One region of the Streptomyces sp. NPDC002076 genome, then DNA from elsewhere that is predicted to be linked to it. Evidence: riboswitches for the same ligand, from Rfam matches in the RefSeq annotation. Region 1 holds a riboswitch; the other holds the start of a gene.

Region 1 (3,818 bases):
GCGTACTTGTTGGTGAGGACGGAGCCCTGCGCCTCCATCACCGCGAGCGGCGCGAAGTTCTCGGAGGCGATCATCTCCAGCGTGGACTGCTGGCGGCCGAGCTCGGCGTCGACCGCGGCGGCGATCTCCGGGTCCAGCTCGTGCAGGGACGTGTTCAGGACGGTCATACGGCTACGACTCCTCAGCCGGCGGTCTCGGCGGCGTACTCGTCGGCGGAGAGCAGGTCGGCCGGCTCCTCCGCGACGCGCACCTTGAACAGCCAGCCGCCCTCGAAGGGGGCCGAGTTCACCAGCGACGGGTCGTTGACGACGTCGTCGTTGACCTCGGTGACCTCACCGGTGACCGGCGAGTACAGGTCGGAGACCGACTTGGTCGACTCCAGCTCGCCGCAGGTCTCGCCCGCGGTCACGGTGGAGCCGACCTCGGGGAGCTGGGCGTAGACCACATCGCCGAGCGCGTTGGCCGCGAACTCGGTGATGCCGACCGTCGACACGCCGTCCTCGGCGGGCGACAGCCACTCGTGCTCCTTGCTGTAGCGCAGCTGCTGGGGGTTGCTCATGACCTGAATTCTCCTGTACGCGCGGGAGTGCTGATGAAGGGGGGACTGCTGAGACCGCTGGTGAGCAGCGGAAACGTGCGCTGGGTCACACAGTGACCGCGCCCAGTGTCTACTTCTGCCGCTTGTAGAAGGGCAGCGCCACGACCTCGTACGGCTCGTGGCTGCCCCGGATGTCCACGCCGACGCCCTCGGTGCCCGGCGCCGCGTGCACCGCGTCGACGTAGGCCATGGCGATCGGCTTGCCCAGGGTGGGGGAGGGGGCGCCGGAGGTGACCTCGCCGATCACCTCGCCGCCGGCGACGACGGCGTACCCGGCACGCGGCACCCGGCGGCCCTCGGCGATCAGCCCGACGAGGACGCGCGGCGGGTTCGCCTCGGCCTTGGCGGCGGCCTCGGTGAGCGCCTCGCGCCCCACGAAGTCGCCCTCCTTCTCGAACTTCACCACCCGGCCGAGCCCGGCGTCGAAGGGGGTGAGCGAGGTGGTCAGCTCGTGCCCGTACAGCGGCATGCCCGCCTCCAGGCGCAGGGTGTCCCGGCAGGACAGGCCGCACGGGACCAGGCCGACGCCCTCGCCGGCCTTGGTCAGCGCCTGCCACAGCTCGACCGCGTGCTCGGGCTTCACGAACAGCTCGAAGCCGTCCTCGCCGGTGTATCCGGTGCGGGCGATCAGGGCCGGGACGCCGGCGACCGTGCCGGGCAGGCCGGCGTAGTACTTCAGGCCGTCGAGGTCGGCGTCGGTGAGGGACTTCAGGATGCCGGGGGACTCCGGGCCCTGGACGGCGATCAGCGCGTAGGCGTCCCGGTCGTCGCGGACCTCGGCGTCGAAGCCGGCGGCGCGCTCGGTCAGCGCGTCCAGCACCACCTGGGCGTTGGAGGCGTTGGCGACGACCATGTACTCGGTCTCGGCGAGCCGGTAGACGATCAGGTCGTCCAGGATGCCGCCGTCGGCCTGGCAGATCATGGTGTAGCGGGCGCGCCCCACGCCGATGGAGGCGATGTTGCCGACCAGCGCGAAGTTCAGGAAGGCGGCCGCCCCGTCGCCGGTGACGGTGATCTCGCCCATGTGGGAGAGGTCGAAGAGACCCGCCTTCGTCCGCACGGCGATGTGCTCGTCGCGCTCGGAGCCGTAGCGCAGCGGCATGTCCCAGCCGGCGAAGTCGGTCATCGTCGCACCGAGCGAGCGATGCAGGGCATCGAGCGCGGTGTGGCGCAGCTCAGTGGGTTCGGTACTGCTCATCGGTCGGTCGTCTCCCAGGAAGCAGGACGGGCGAGGAACGTTCCTCCCCATCTGTCATCGGAACCTGAGAGGTTCGCCACGACCGCCACGGGGACGATCACGGCTTGCACCTTGGGTGGAGCCACTGTCGCAGCAGCCCGCTTTTCAGATGTGCCTCGCCCGCGCGGTAACGGGGCCTGAGAGATTCAAGGGAGGGACTTGCTCCTTCGGCGTCCCAGCGAAGCTGCTGGGAACTCTCCCGCGCGGATTCAAGCGGCCGGTATGCAGTTGGCGGCCACATCATCGCACGGCGAGCGGGCTTTTGTAACCGACCTGTGGCAGGACGCGGACCCCGCCAACGACATCGTCCATTACCTTCTCTTTACACAGTCGGGCAATGAAGATTACCGGGCCGACAGGGGAGGACGATCACGGTGAACAGGACCCCGGTGTACGCCACCGCCACCACCACCGGCATCGCGGTGCCGAGGCAGCGTCCCGTCCCGGCCCCGGTCGTCCGGGACCTGCGGGACCGGGCCGGCCGCGGCCCGCACGCCCTGGCCTTCGGCCCCCGCGACCTCGCCGTGATCACCGGCTTGCCCGGCAGCGGCAAGTCGACCCTGATGCGGCGCGCGGTCACCGGCGCCCGCATCGACTCCCAGGACACCCGCGACCGCTGGGCGGCCCGCCTGCCGGCCTTCCTCCCCTACACCCTCTACCGCCCCCTGGTCCGCCTCGCCCACTACGCCGGTCTGCGCCGCGCCCTGCGTACCGGCGAGGGCGTCGTCGTGCACGACTGCGGCACCCAGTCCTGGGTGCGCGCCTGGCTCGCCCGGGAGGCCCGCCGCCGCGGCGGCACCCTTCATCTGCTCCTGCTCGACGTCACCCCCGAGACCGCGCGCGAGGGCCAGCGCGAGCGCGGCCGGGGCGTCTCCGGCTACGCCTTCCGCCGCCACCGCCGTACCACCGCCCGGCTGCTCGACGCGGTCGAGCGCGGCGAGCTGCCCGCGGGCTGCGGTGCGGCCGTGCTGCTGGACCGGCCGGCGGCAAACGCCCTGCGGCGGATCGCCTTCACAAGGTGAGGCACTGTCACAGCCACCCGCTAGCCTTCATGGTCACAGCAGTGGTTCCCAGCAGGCGGTAGGCAGATGGACTTCCCGGCGGACATTCCCGCGGACTTCCCGGCACAGGCGCACCCCCAGCCGCACGGCGGCTGGCCCGGCAACGAGCTGGAGGAGGTGCTCTCGGCCTCCCTCGGCATGCCCGCCGCGGCCGGCCGGATCATCGAGGTGCTGGGCCGGAGCCTGCTCTGGATCCCGCTGCCGAGCGGCGGCGGCCCGGACAGCGGCCCGCTCGACCTGCCCACGCTGGACACCGACGGCCAGGCGTATGTCCCGGTGTTCAGCTCCGAGGAGCAGCTGCGCCAGGCGGCCGGCTCCCACATGCCGTACACCATCGCCCCGGCCGTGGAGTTCGCCCGCGGCCTGCCCGCGCAGATCGGCATCGCGGTGAACCCCGACGCGCTGGTCGGCATCCCGCTCCCGCCTGCGGCGGTGGCCGAGCTGTGCCGCACCGGACGTACCCCGCTCGACGGCCCGAACAGCGGCGCCCGGGTCCGCCTCTTCGAGCCGGACTGGCAGGACGACCCGGTCGACTTCCTCTCCGCCGCGTCCGCCGAGTTCGCCGAGACCGGCGTGGTGCGCACCGCCCGCCGCTGCCTGGCCGCCATAGAGACGGACGAGCCGGTGATGTTCGTGGGCGTCGAACTCTCCCAGTGGGAGGGCGACCTGCGCGCCCTGCCCCTCCAGGCCCTGGGCAGGGCCCTCGGCAAAGTCCCGGTCAAGTGGCCGGTCAACCTGGTCCTCCTGGACGTGACGGACGACCCGGTGGCCGAATGGCTGAGGTCGCACGTCCGGCCCTTCTACCAGTACGGCCACTGAGCCGGCCCAGGGACGCGGGGCTGTACCGACATGCGGGTACGCCGCGTCGGCGCGAGTACCACCCGCGCACCCGTACTCGCGCACGGACACAAGGCCCGGGGCT
Region 2 (3,818 bases), on a different contig from region 1:
CCTACGGGGTCCACTCGGCGATGCCCATGGCGCAGGCGCGCAGGCTGGCCCCCAACGCCGCGTATCTGGTGCCGCGCTTCACCGTGTACCGGTCGATCAGCGAGCAGGTGATGGCGCTGCTGCGGGAGCTGTCGCCGCTGGTGGAGCCGCTCAGCCTGGACGAGGCGTTCGTGGATCTGGAGGCCGGGGGGAGAGCCTGGGACGAGGAGTCGGCGCGGCTGGTCGGGATCAAGCTGCGCGCGGACATCCGGGCGGTCACCGGGCTGACCGGATCGGTGGGGCTCGCCGCCTCCAAGATGCTCGCCAAGATCGCCTCTGAGCAGGCCAAGCCGGACGGCCTGGTGCTCATCGAGCCGGGATCCGAGCGGGCGCTGCTGGGGCCGATGCCGGTGCGGACCCTGCCGGGGGTCGGGCCCGCGACCGGGGACCATCTGCGCCGGGCCGGGATCACCACGGTCGAGGAGCTGGCCGAGGCGGGCGAGGACGAGCTGGTGCGGCTGCTGGGCAAGGCACACGGGCAGGCGCTGTACGCCATGGCCCTGGCCCATGACGAGCGGCCCGTGGTGGCCGAGCGTGAGGCGAAGTCCGTGTCGGTCGAGGACACCTACGACGTGGACATCCACGACCGGCTGCGGATCGGGCTGGAGGTGCAGCGGCTGGCCGACCGGTGTGTGGGGCGGCTGCGCGGAGCCGGGCTGTCGGGGCGGACGATCGTGCTGAAGGTGCGCAGGTACGACTTCTCGACCCTGACCCGCTCCGAGACGCTCAGAGGGCCCACGGACGATCAGGCGGTCGTGCGGGAGGCGGCCGCGCGGCTCCTGGACTCCGTGGACACGACGGGTGGGGTACGGCTGCTGGGCGTGGGTGTCTCCGGGCTCGCCGACTACACCCAGGAGGACCTGTTCGCGCAGGCGATGCCCTCGCCGGCGGCGGAGACGCCGGAGGAGGCCGGGGCCGAGGTTGTCGTGGAGCGGCCGGAGCCCGTCGAGAGGCACTGGCGTGCGGGACAGGACGTAAGGCACGCCGAGCACGGGCACGGGTGGGTGCAGGGGAGTGGGCTGGGGCGGGTCACCGTGCGGTTCGAGACGCCGCAGTCCCTTCCGGGGAGGGTGCGGACGTTCCTTGTCGGTGATCCTGCGCTGGAGCCCGCCGAGCCGCTGCCGTTGGTCGCGGAGGCCTCCGATCAGGTTTCCTCCGACCCCGCCAGCTTGCCGAAGTCGTGGTCCGGGGCCGAGGGAGGTGATGCCACGTCCAGACCGTAGTGGTGGTAGAGCTGGAGTTCCTGCTCGGGGGAGAGATGGCGGCCCACGCCGAAGTCGGGGGCGTCCTTGATCAGGGCGCGGTCGAAGGGGACGTGCAGGGAGCCTTCGATCAGTTCGCTCGGTTCCAGGGGGACGAAGGCGTCTCGGGAGAACAGGCCGGTGCGTATCGCCGCCCACTCGGGCACTCCGGTCGCGTCGTCGAGGTACACCTCGTCGATGGTCCCGATCTTGGTGCCATTGCGGTCGAACGCCTTGCGGCCGATCAGGTTGCGCGGATCGATGTCGGTCTGCACGGTCCCTCTCCCTCCACGTGGTCGCAACTCATCCGTAAGCACTACGAAAGAGCACATTCAGGGAGGCGGCCACTCGAGGGCCTCGTTGTTGACCTCGCTGGTAGGCTGACAGCGGCTGCTGACACCGTGCGGGAGAGTCCTCCGACCACCTCGGAGGCGCCGAAGGAGCAAATCCTCCCCGGAATCTCTCAGGCTCACGTACCGCACGGACGAGGTCACTCTGGAAAGCAGGGCGGGCGTCGACGGCTCCCGCTCTCACCGACGGTGAAAGCCGGGACATACCCGGTGAAGCTCTCAGGTTGAGATGACAGAGGGGGAGGCCGTCGGGGCACCCGCACCGTGGTGCCCTTCGAAGGTCGCGTCAGACCAGGAGGCCTCCGCAATGACCGCCCATCGCATTCCGCTCCCGGAGCTCGAAGCGGGCATCCCGTTCGAGCAGCGCCACATCGGGCCCGACCAGGAGGCGCGGGCCAAGATGCTCGCGCAGGTCGGCTACGGCTCGCTGGACGAGCTCACCGCCGCGGCGGTGCCGGATGTGATCAAGAACGCCGACGCCCTCGACCTGCCGGGCGCCCGCACCGAGGCCGAGGTGCTCGCCGAGCTGCGCTCGCTGGCCGACCGCAACCAGGTCCTCGACTCCATGATCGGGCTGGGCTACTACGGGACGTTCACCCCGCCCGTCATCCTGCGCAACGTCATGGAGAACCCGGCCTGGTACACGGCCTACACGCCGTACCAGCCGGAGATCTCCCAGGGCCGCCTCGAGGCCCTGCTGAACTTCCAGACGATGGTCGCCGACCTCACCGGGCTGCCCACCTCGGGCGCCTCCCTGCTGGACGAGGGCACCGCCGCCGCCGAGGCCATGGCGCTGTCCCGGCGCATGGGCAAGAACAAGAAGGGCCTGTTCCTGGTCGACGCGGACGCGCTGCCGCAGACCATCGCCGTCATCCAGACCCGCGCCGAGCCGACCGGTGTCGAGGTCGTCGTCGCCGACCTCGGCGACGGCATCCCGGCCGACATCGCCGCGCGCGAGATAAACGGCGTGCTGATCCAGTATCCGGGCGCCTCCGGTGCCGTACGCGACATCAAGCCGGTCATCGACCAGGCCCACGAGCTGGGCGCGCTCGTCACCGTCGCCGCCGACCTGCTCGCGCTGACCCTGCTGACCTCGCCGGGCGAGCTCGGCGCGGACATCGCCGTCGGCACCACCCAGCGCTTCGGTGTGCCGATGGGCTTCGGCGGTCCGCACGCCGGCTACATGGCCGTGCACGAGAAGTTCGCGCGCAGCCTGCCCGGCCGGCTGGTCGGTGTCTCCGTCGACGCCGACGGGAACAAGGCGTACCGGCTCGCGCTGCAGACCCGTGAGCAGCACATCCGCCGTGAGAAGGCCACCAGCAACATCTGCACCGCGCAGGTGCTGCTCGCCGTGATGGCCGGCATGTACGCCGTCTACCACGGTCCGGAGGGCTTGCAGACCATCGCCCGCCGCACCCACCGCTACGCCACGATCCTCGCCGAGGGACTGAAGGCCGGCGGCGTCGAGATCGTGCACGGCGCCTTCTTCGACACCCTCACCGCGCGCGTGCCCGGCAAGGCCGCCGAGATCGTCGCCGCCGCCCGGGACCACGGCGTCAACCTGCACCTGGCCGACGCCGACCACGTCTCGATCGCCTGCGACGAGACGACCAAGCGGGCTCAGGTCGCCGCCGTGTGGTCCGCCTTCGGCGTCGAGGGCGACATCGAGGCGCTGGACGCGACCGCCGAGGACACCCTCCCCGAGGCGCTGCTGCGCACCGACGCCTTCCTCACCCACCCGGTCTTCCACCAGCACCGCTCCGAGACCGCGATGCTGCGCTACCTGCGCAGGCTGGCCGACCGCGACTACGCGCTCGACCGCGGCATGATCCCGCTGGGCTCCTGCACCATGAAGCTCAACGCGACCACGGAGATGGAGCCGGTCACCTGGCCCGAGTTCGGCCAGCTGCACCCCTTCGCCCCGGCCGAGCAGGCCGAGGGCTACCTCACGCTCATCCGCGAGCTGGAGGAACGTCTCGCCGAGGTCACCGGCTACGACAAGGTCTCCCTCCAGCCGAACGCCGGTTCCCAGGGCGAGCTGGCCGGTCTGCTCGCCGTGCGCGGCTACCACCGCGCGCGCGGTGACGAGCAGCGCACCGTCTGCCTGATCCCGTCCTCCGCGCACGGCACCAACGCCGCCAGCGCCGTGATGGCCGGCATGAAGGTCGTCGTCGTCAAGACCGCCGAG

What was found. Region 1 has a riboswitch for glycine ahead of gcvT (glycine cleavage system aminomethyltransferase GcvT). Riboswitches for the same ligand answer to the same signal wherever they lie in the genome.
Region 2: linked by a shared signal. The riboswitch ahead of gcvP (aminomethyl-transferring glycine dehydrogenase) and the one ahead of gcvT (glycine cleavage system aminomethyltransferase GcvT) in region 1 are both predicted to bind glycine.

What each region holds. Positions count from the first base shown of each region.
Region 1 is NZ_JBSFDI010000007.1:179,153-182,970, forward strand. Features, by position in the region: gene glyA (serine hydroxymethyltransferase) at 1-167, opposite strand, end outside; gene gcvH (glycine cleavage system protein GcvH) at 182-559, opposite strand; gene gcvT (glycine cleavage system aminomethyltransferase GcvT) at 669-1,796, opposite strand; glycine riboswitch at 1,838-1,950, opposite strand; glycine riboswitch at 1,951-2,047, opposite strand; gene ACWCQS_RS17400 (AAA family ATPase) at 2,210-2,857, shown strand; gene ACWCQS_RS17405 (enhanced serine sensitivity protein SseB) at 2,924-3,715, shown strand.
Region 2 is NZ_JBSFDI010000028.1:9,163-12,980, forward strand. Features, by position in the region: gene ACWCQS_RS39245 (DNA polymerase IV) at 1-1,262, shown strand, start outside; gene ACWCQS_RS39250 (PRC-barrel domain-containing protein) at 1,184-1,555, opposite strand; glycine riboswitch at 1,675-1,769, shown strand; gene gcvP (aminomethyl-transferring glycine dehydrogenase) at 1,938-3,818, shown strand, end outside.